Regions from separate parts of the Methyloceanibacter caenitepidi genome, predicted to be linked through region 3. Evidence: predicted binding sites of a transcription regulator. Region 3 holds the regulator's gene; each other region holds the start of a gene.
The links. Region 3 encodes LexA, which represses DNA repair genes until DNA is damaged. Its sites were predicted from a motif close to TGTTCNNNNTGTGTTCNG; they were not measured.
Positions count from the first base shown of each region.

Region 1: GL4_RS04930 (PA0069 family radical SAM protein) is a predicted target of LexA. The motif match lies at 1,851-1,868, and genes of this name have one in related genera.
Region 2: recA (recombinase RecA) is a predicted target of LexA. The motif match lies at 1,404-1,421, and genes of this name have one in related genera.

Region 1 is NZ_AP014648.1:1,057,368-1,060,644, forward strand. Features, by position in the region: gene GL4_RS04925 (ribonuclease HII) at 1-630, opposite strand, end outside; gene GL4_RS04930 (PA0069 family radical SAM protein) at 707-1,828, opposite strand; gene GL4_RS04935 (TIGR04283 family arsenosugar biosynthesis glycosyltransferase) at 1,940-2,629, shown strand; gene GL4_RS04940 (TIGR04282 family arsenosugar biosynthesis glycosyltransferase) at 2,672-3,277, shown strand, end outside.
Region 2 is NZ_AP014648.1:1,766,147-1,769,423, forward strand. Features, by position in the region: gene GL4_RS08165 (AI-2E family transporter) at 164-1,294, opposite strand; gene recA (recombinase RecA) at 1,559-2,704, shown strand; gene alaS (alanine--tRNA ligase) at 3,134-3,277, shown strand, end outside.
Region 3 is NZ_AP014648.1:2,192,993-2,196,269, forward strand. Features, by position in the region: gene GL4_RS10210 (ComEC/Rec2 family competence protein) at 1-1,149, shown strand, start outside; gene lexA (transcriptional repressor LexA) at 1,183-1,887, opposite strand; gene GL4_RS10220 (molybdopterin molybdotransferase MoeA) at 2,093-3,277, opposite strand, start outside.

The DNA of each region.
Region 1 (3,277 bases), 1.1 Mb from region 3:
TAGAATGCGTTGGATTGGCGCGAAGGAGCGGCGATGGTGCGGGCACAGGCCGTGCCGTTCGATGCCGCTGGCATGTTCCGGCGTGCCGTAGCCCTTGTTGTTCTCCCAGCCATAGCCGCGATAGCGTTTGGCGAGCTTCACCATAATCCGGTCGCGGGTCACCTTCGCCACGATGGAGGCGGCGGCGATCGAGAGCGATTTTCCGTCGCCGCCGATCACGGCCCGGACTTTGCCGGGAAAGCGCTTTGGAACGGCATTGCCGTCGACCAGCGCAGCGGCATTGGGAATCTCCAAACTGCGAAATGCCGTGCGCATGCCCCACAAGGTGGCTTGCAGTATGTTGTCGCGATCGATGCGGCGCACCTGCCCGATGACGACCGAGACGCGCGCCGTCGCCACGATCTCCTCATAGCGATCCTCGCGGGCCTGCGCGGTGAGGAGTTTCGAGTCGTTTAGTCCGTCGGGGATACGATCGGGATCGAGAACAACCGCAGCCACGACAACGGGACCGGCCCAGGGTCCGCGCCCCGCCTCGTCGACACCCGCCACGGGCACACCGTGAAGATCCATCATCTTCGCTTCGAGATCGAAGTTCGGCAGGCAGGCTTGCGGGGGCGATGGCGATTCCATGCCGGAACTGTCGGACGAACACCGCCGCAAGCGCAACTGCCTATGGCCGGACTAGACCTGCACTGTGGAAAAGGCCTCAGAGCAGGCTGAGCTGCTGGCCGGGTAGGGTTGGGGGCGTGAACAGGTCGGTGCGCAATTTATGGCGCTTGTCGAGGCCGAGCCGTTCGGCGGCCATCTGAAACCGCCGGCCGATCATCCAGGCATACGGTCCGTCGCCCTCCATGCGGCTGTGCCACTCCGAATCGTAGAGCTTCCCACCCCGGGTCTGCCGCATCAGGGACAGCACGCGGTCGGCGCGGTCGGGGCAGTTGGCCCGCAGCCATTCGACGAAGAGATCGCCGATCTCGAGCGGCAGCCGAAGCAGGATATAGCCGGCCTCCCGGGCCCCGGCAGCGGACGCGCGCTCCAGGATACGTTCGATCTCCGCATCGGTAAGCCCCGGCACGACTGGGGCGACCATCACGGAGGTGGGAATGCCGGCATTCGAGAGCGTCTCCACGGCCTCCAGGCGCTTGTCCGGCGTGCTCGCGCGCGGCTCCATCGTCCGCGCCAGCTGCCTGTCCAGCGTGGTGACCGAAAGCGCCACCTTCACGAGGCCGCGTTCCGCCATGGATTGAAGGATGTCGAGGTCGCGCAGGACGAGCGCCGACTTGGTGACGATACCCACCGGGTGGTTGGTCTCACTCAGCACTTCCAGAATACGCCGCATGATGCGGTAGCGCCGCTCGACGGGCTGATACGGGTCGGTATTTGACCCGATGGCGATCATGCGGGGCTCATATCCAGGGGCGGCGAGTTCCCGCTCCAGAGCCTGCGCGGCGTTGGTCTTGGCGAAGAGCTTGGTCTCGAAGTCGAGGCCAGGAGACATGCCCAAAAAAGCATGCGTCGGGCGTGCGAAACAGTAGACGCAGCCATGCTCGCAACCCCGATAGGGGTTGATTGAGCGGTCGAAGCCGATATCCGGCGAGTCGTTCTTGGTAATGATGCGCCGGGCCGGGACTTCCTGCACCTCGGTCCGCAACGCCTCGAGATCGCCGAGGGACTCCCAGCCATCGTCCACGGGTTCGTAGGTCCTGGCCTCGAAACGTCCTGACCGGTTGGTCTGCGCGCCCCGCCCGTGACGGCGCGCATAGGCGATCCCGCCAGCCTCATGGGGCAGGCTTTCCTCGCGGCTAGGCTTGCGGATAGCGACACTCATGCGCGCAATATAGGCGCACCATGGGAACAAATCAAGAACACATGATCTTGAGCCCGGATTGGGCCCTACGTTGCGATTGCTGTGGCCCCGGCAGTCGCTATAGTCCGCCCCATGATTTCGGTCATTATCCCAACTCTCAATGCTGAACGTGTCCTGGTGCCGACCTTGTCGGCGCTGGTCCCGGCCGTGGTCGAAGGGATCGTGCAAGAAGCCATCATCGCTGATGGTGGTTCGACCGACGACACCTATGTGGTTGCGGATGCTGCCGGCGTCCACTTGGTGCAAGCGCCGCGGGGCCGAGGCACGCAGATGGAAGCGGGCGCCGCGGCGGCAAAGGGGAACTGGCTGCTGTTCCTGCATGCTGACACCGTGCTTGATCCGGGCTGGGTCAACGAGGTCACGAACTTCATCGAGCGCATCGAGATGGGACGGCGCAAGCCTGCGGCCGCCTATTTCCGCTTTGCGCTCGACGATGAAGGTTTCATGCCGCGGCTCATCGAAATGATGGTGGGCCTGCGCTGCATGCTGCTCTCGCTGCCCTATGGCGACCAGGGCCTCCTCATCTCGCGGACACACTATCAGCGGCTCGGGGGCTTTCGTCCGCTGCCGCTGATGGAGGACGTGGATCTTGTGCGCCGGCTAAAGCGCCGCGAACTGTATGGGTTGAGGACGCGTGCCGTCACCAGCGCCAAGCGCTATCAGGAAGACGGCTATCTGATGCGCAGCTGCCGCAACTTCGGGCTGATGCTGCTCTATCTCCTGCGCGTTCCGCCGCGGGTTCTAGCCCGGCTCTACGAGTAGCGGCCGGTGAGGAGCGGACGCCGCAGAGGCGCCTCCGCCTTCGTGCCAAGTCTTGTCGTGCCAAGTCTCATCGCGCCAAGCCTCATCGTCATGGCCAAGCAGCCGAAAGCCGGCGCCGTGAAGCGGCGCCTCGCGCGCGGCATTGGCGCCGTCGCGGCCGCGCGGTTCCAACGCACGACGTTGCGCCACACCCTGATGCGGCTCGGGACCGATCCGCGCTGGCGGACCTACCTCGCGGTTACGCCCGATTCTGCGCTTGCGGGTTCCTGCTGGCCGTCATGGCCGCGCATATCGCGCATTCCCCAAGGTCAAGGCGATCTCGAAGACCGCATGCAGACATTGTTCGATCGCATGCCTTCGGGCCCGGTCGTGCTCGTCGGCAGCGATATCCCGGGGATCTCTCGCACCCATATCGCCGATGCCTTCCGGCTGCTTGGCCAGGCGGACGCCGTGTTCGGCCCGGCGCAAGACGGCGGCTATTGGCTGGTCGGGTTCAAGCGAAGTCCCGGTCGGCTCGCCCCCTTTGATGATGTGCCGTGGTCCACGGATCAAGCGCTTGCGGCCACGTGCGCGAACCTGAAAGGGCGGAAGATCGCGTTCACAGCCACGCTGAGCGATGTGGACACCGCCGACGACTTGGAGAGCCAG
Region 2 (3,277 bases), 430 kb from region 3:
GACGGCGCGCCGAAAAGCCGGTTGATACGAGCTCTCTTCGCCGTCCGAGCCAGGTCCGGCTCTTCATACCCATTGAGGCATGGCCGATTCGCACGGCTTTGTCTGCTTTTTTGAAAACGGCCTGTGAGTATTTCGCCCGTAAATTACAGGGCGAATCGTGCTTTCAGCGTGCCTTGCGCTTGTCCGCGGGAGGCTCGTCCGCCGCCGGCGTGTCGTCGTGCACGGCCGCATTCGGGACCACGTCGCTGCGGGCGGCGATGTCCCACACGGCGATGAACAAGGCCGCGATCAACGGGCCGACCACCAGTCCATTGAGACCGAGAAGCGCGATGCCGCCCAACGTCGAGATTAGGACGACATAGTCGGGCAGGGCGGTGTCCTTGCCGACAAGGTAGGGCCGGAGGAGATTGTCTACGAGCCCGATCACGCCCGCGCCGAAGGCAATGAGAATGAGGCCCTTGCCGATGTCGCCAGTGGCGATGAGATAGACCGCGACGGGGAACCACACGATCGAGGCCCCCACCGCCGGCAGCAGAGATAGGAAGGCCATGACCACGCCCCAAAGCACGGCCCCACGGATGCCGAGCGCCCAGAAGATCACGCCGCCGAGAAAACCCTGCACGATGGCGACCAGGATCGTGCCCTTGACCATGGCGCGCACGACGACGGCGATCTTTTCGAACAAGGCGGCCTTGTATTCGCCAGCGAGGGGAACGGCGTGGATGATCTTCTGCGAGAGCTTGCCGCCGTCACGCAGAAAGAAATAGAGGAGGTAGAGCATGATCGACGTGCCGAGCAGGACGTTGGCCGTGCCTTGCCCCACAAGGACCGCCTGGGTCGCGAAAAACTGGCTGCCTTCGGCAAGGAGCGAGATGATGCGCGCCTGCATGTCGGCCACGTCCGTCACCCCGAAATGGGCCAGGAAGTCCGTCGCCCAGCTCGGCAGCGCATCCAGGAAGCGCTGAAGAATCGTGCCGAGATTGACGTCCCCCGACTGGATGTTCTCGTAGAGCGTGGTCGCCTCGCTGACGATCGATGCGCCCGTGAACGCCACAGGGACCAGCACGATCCCCACGATGCTGAGCAGGGTCAGGAACGTGGCGAGGTTGGGCTGGTTCGGAAGCCGGCCGATGAACCACCGCTGCACCGGCGAAAAGACCAAGGCCAGGATCACCGCCCACAGAACGGCGCTGTAGAACGGGAGGAGGATCCAGGCAAACGCCAGAGACACCAGCACGAGCAGCAGGACGAACACCTTGTCCTGAAGGGCACCTTTTTCGACGTCCCGGCTCATGTCTCGCTCCATACCGCGGCTGGGCTCGATCATAGTGATTCACGGAAAGCCACGAAGCGCTTTTCCCGCCGCTTTCCCCGGTCCTCCTCGCAAATTTGCGACGGGATGCGAGAACATCTTGCGAACATAGAACAAAGAGGGTACATTTGGTCTCCAACGCAATTGCCGGCTCGCCGAAGCCCAACCGGGTGTGGACGAGGGCCTCGCGGGCCGGGCACCGCCATTTACGCAAGCCCTAAGGCTGTGAAATAAGGAGATTCGTCGATGTCGAACGCCGCACTGCGCCTTGTTGAGGCTGGAGGGGAAATGGACAAAGAGAAGGCGCTGGAAGCCGCGATCTCTCAGATCGAGCGGGCTTGCGGCAAGGGCTCCATCATGCGGCTCGGCCAGAACGAGACCGCCGTGGAGGTCGAGGCCATTCCCACGGGCTCCCTCGGGCTCGATATCGCGCTCGGCATCGGCGGTCTTCCGCGGGGCCGGGTGGTGGAGATTTATGGGCCGGAATCGTCCGGCAAGACGACGCTGGCTCTTCATGTGGTTGCGGAAGCCCAGAAGAAGGGCGGGGTCTGCGCCTTTGTCGATGCGGAGCACGCGCTCGACACGATCTATGCCCGCAAGCTCGGCGTCGATCTCGAGAATGTCCTGATCTCCCAGCCCGACACGGGCGAGCAGGCGCTTGAGATCGCCGACACGCTCGTCCGGTCCGGGGCCATCGACGTTCTGGTCGTGGATTCTGTGGCGGCGTTGACGCCCAAGGCCGAGCTCGAAGGCGAGATGGGCGACTCGCTGCCGGGCCTTCAGGCGCGTCTCATGAGTCAGGCTTTGCGGAAACTGACCGGCTCGATTTCGAAATCGCGCTGCATGGTCATCTTCATCAACCAGATCCGCATGAAGATTGGCGTGATGTTTGGAAGCCCTGAGACCACCAGCGGCGGCAATGCCTTGAAGTTCTATGCCTCCGTGCGCCTCGATATTCGCCGCATCGGCGCCATCAAGGAGCGGGACGAGGTGGTTGGCAACCAGACGCGGATCAAGGTCGTCAAGAACAAGGTCGCGCCGCCCTTCAAACAGGTCGAGTTCGACATCATGTACGGCGAAGGCGTCTCGAAGATGGGCGAGCTGATCGATCTCGGCGTGAAAGCGGGGATCGTCGAGAAGTCCGGCTCCTGGTTCTCGTATGACAGCGAGCGCATCGGCCAGGGACGCGAGAACGCCAAGACGTTTCTGAAAGAAAATCCCGACATGGCCGAACGGATCGAGCGGGCCATTCGGCAGAGCGCGGGGCTTGTCGCCGGGCAGATGCTGGAGGGTGAGAGCGTCGAGGATGTAGCCGATGACGGTGAGCCGCCGGTCGAGGAGGAGACGGTAACGCCCATTTCGGGTGGCGGCCGCAAGAGCAAGCGCGGCTAATCGCGCCAGGTCCGGCTGGGCCGCAAGGGGCCGCCAGGATCCTATAGGAGATTGCGATGGTTGCGGGCGTCCCAGTGTCCCTGGGGCGCCCGAATAGTTTGGGCGCCCCGCTTCGTTGTGACTGCTGGACAGGGGCGGAACGAGACCGTATGTCTGCCTCGATCGTCTTTTCCGTCGGCCCTCGCCGAATGGGGCGTCGTGAGGCGGCTTGGACCGAAGAATCGGTTAGGGTCGGTCGTTGGGTAGGGTCGCTATTCGCAGCAGACATGCGCGCATTCGGGAGCCGGTCCGTGCGTCCAGGGAGAGGCGTCAGTCGGAGCCGTCTGCATCGGTGCTGCGAGATCGGCTGCTGCAAAACCGGGTGCTACTGAAGTGAGCGCTGAAAAGTCCAAGAAGAATGCGGCCAAGACGGCGGCAAAGGCGCCCGCGATTGGGCACGAAGCACCGTCGCGCGCCAATGAGTTGCGCGCAGCGTTTCTGCAATACTTTGCCGACAACGATCATGTGGTGGAACCGTCAGCGCCGCTGGTGCCACGGCACGACCCGACCTTGATGTTCACCAATGCCGGGATG
Region 3 (3,277 bases):
ACGGTTCGCGCCTATTTGATGATGAGCATCGTCATGGTCGCGATCCTGCTCGACCGGCCTGCCATTACCATGCGCAACGTCGCCCTGGCGGCACTCGCCATTCTCACCTTCTCGCCCGAATCCATGTTCGACCCGAGCTTCCAGATGTCCTTCGCGGCAGTCATCGGCCTTGTGGCCGCCTACGAGGCGCTTTCGGCCCGTGAGCGGCTGTCTACCGTCGAGACCAGCGCCCTGTGGCGCCGCCTGCGCTGGACTGCCGCGCTCGTGATGGGGGCAGGGCTAACGACGTTGATCGCCGGTACGGCCGTGGCGCCCTTTGCGGTTTATCACTTCCATCGCATGACCCATTTCGGGATCGCCGCGAACATGATCGTGGCGCCGCTTATCAGCCTACTGATCATGCCGATGGCGCTCCTCTCCTTGATCGCCATGCCGTTTGGTCTCGAAGCCTGGCCGCTGCAGGCCATGGGATATGGAATCGAACTCATGGTGGGCACGGCGGCGTGGGTGGCGTCCTGGCCCGGCGCCGTGACTGTCCTGCCGGATTTGTCGGGCTGGTCGCTCGCGCTCATCGCGCTTGGCGGACTGTGGCTGTGTCTATGGCGAACGCGACTGCGGGCACTCGGCCTCGTGATCGCCGGGCTGGGACTGGCGCTGGCGCCCCCGGGCAACCGGCCGGACGTGCTGATCGAGCGCGACGGCAAGACCGCCGCCATCCGCGGGGAGGGTGGGCTCATCTTCCCGTCGGCAACGGCGGCGAGTTACAGCGTCGAGAAATGGCTCTTGGCCGACGGCGACGACACCGATCCGAAGGTGCTGCCGCCAACAACGCCGTTTCGCTGCGATCCGATCGGCTGCGTGGGCAAGGTCAACGGAAAGACGGTTGCGTTGATTCGGGAATCCGGCGCCATCGCCGAAGACTGCCGCAGGGCCGATATCGTGATCGCGCCTTTCAAGCTCGGCAAGGCCTGCAAAGCCCCGCGCGTCATCGTGGACCGGGCGGCGCTGTCGGCCCAAGGCGCGCACGCGCTCTATATCGAAGGATTGTCCATTCGGACGGAGACCGTGGCGGATCACCGCGGAAGACGCCCCTGGTCGCGGCACGCGAGGTCTCCTGCCACCGATCTGCGCAAAGCTTCGGAACGGTAGCTGGGCCCGAAGGGCAGGAACTCAGTAGCGGCGCTAGTACCGGCGGATAAGGCCCACGAGCCGCCCTTGGACCCGCACACGGTCCGGCCCGAAGATACGGGTCTCGTATGCGGGATTGGCGGCCTCCAGCGCGATCGAGTCGCCGCGTCGGCGCAAGCGCTTCAGCGTGGCTTCTTCCTCGTCCACGAGAGCCACGACGATATCGCCATTATTGGCATCGTCGCACTTGCGGATCAGGATCGTATCGCCCTCGAGAATGCCGGCTTCGATCATCGAGTCGCCCTTCACCTCGAGCGCGTAATGCTCGCCCTTGGCCAGAAGCTCCGGCGGCACCTCGATCGTATCCAGCTTGGTCTGAATGGCCTCGGCCGGCACACCTGCGGCTATCCGGCCCATGATCGGCAGCGCGATGGTCTGCCCTTCGGAGACCGGATGCGCGGCCGGTGACGCGGCACGCCCAAGACTGCCTTCGATCACACTCGGTGAGAAACCGCGCCCGCGTGCGGCCACGCTCTGCGGCACCGATTCGGGAAGCTTGATGATTTCCATGGCGCGTGCCCGGTGGGGCAGACGGCGGACGAACCCGCGTTCTTCCAGTGCCGTGATGAGGCGATGAATGCCGGACTTCGACCGAAGATCCAGAGCTTCCTTCATCTCATCGAACGAAGGCGGAACGCCTGACTCCTTCAACCGCTCATGAATGAACATGAGAAGCTCTTTTTGCTTCGGTGTGAGCATCTGGCCCCCTATTTGAGCGGCTCGAACGCGAGCGCCAACCAAACTAGCTTCGGCCACTCTCGGATATGGCCTCGCCCGTATCGTACAAATCGTGAACAGTATAGATGTTCTATTTGTGTTCCGCAAGCGGTACCCGACACACATCGGCCCGAGCGGCGCTTTTGGACGCCTTTTGTTCGTTTGATTCGGGTTGCCGGGGGGTTAACTAGTCCGGAAACGGAAGGATAGAGACCTTTCCGCCCTCGGGGACGGCAGGGGACGAGGCGGGCTGCACGATGAGGCAGTCCGCGCGGGCCAGGGCTCCCATCAGGGACGAATCCTGGGAGGGAAGCGGGCGAACGGTGCGCGTACCGTCGCCTGCAAAGGCCGAAATGGCCCGATGATAGGCTTGCCGCGGACCACCCTTGGCAAGTGGGGCGGCCAGAATCGCCTCTTGTAGGGAATCCTTCCGGCTGTCGCCGAGAAGCGCCCGCAACATTGGCCGCAGGAAGACGAGACCGCAGACCATCCCCGAGACCGGGTTCCCCGGAAGACCGAGCACACGTGCCTGGCCGAGCCGTCCAGCAAACAGCGGCTTTCCAGGCCGCATGGCCACTTTGGCAAAGTCGAGCTCCATCCCTACGTTGGCCAGCGCGCCCGCGACCAAATCGCGATCGCCGACCGAGGCCCCGCCGATCGTCACGAGGATATCCGCATCGGCGCCGCGCGTGATCGCATCCGCAAGCGCCCGCGCCTCGTCGGGCGCAATCCCAAGATCGACAGGCACGCCGCCCAGCGACTCAACGAGAGCAGTGATGCCGTAACTGACGGACGCCACGATCTCGTCGGGACCAGGCATGCTCCCAGGCGGCACGATCTCGTCGCCGGTCGAGAGGATCGCGACACGCGGCTTCCTGCGAACCGGCAGTTCCGCATGGTTCATCGCCGCAGCCAGTATGAGCGCGCGGGCGCCAAGTCTCGTTCCCGCCGTCAGCAGCACGTCGCCTTCCATGAAATCCTGACCGCGGGGGCGGATGTGCCGACCGGCCTCGACCTCCTTGATCAGCACGCTGTCTCCGAGCGCCTCGGTGTCTTCCTGGATCACCACTGTGTCGGCTCCGTCGGGCACCGGCGCGCCCGTGAAGATCCGGACCGCCTGGCCGGGCTCGAGGATGCCGTCGAAGCGCGCGCCGGCAGCAGACGTCCCCACCAGGGCAAGCGTCGCGGGCAGGGCGCGAACGTCGGCAACACGGACCGCATAGCCGTCCATGGCCGAAGAATCGAAAGGGGGTTGGGTGAGCGTCGCGCTCAAATCTTCCGCAAGCACCCGGCCTGCGCCATGCGCAACCGGAACGCGTTCAACGCCGAGCGCGGTCAATCCCCGAAGGGCCCGTTCAAGCGCGTCCTCGAC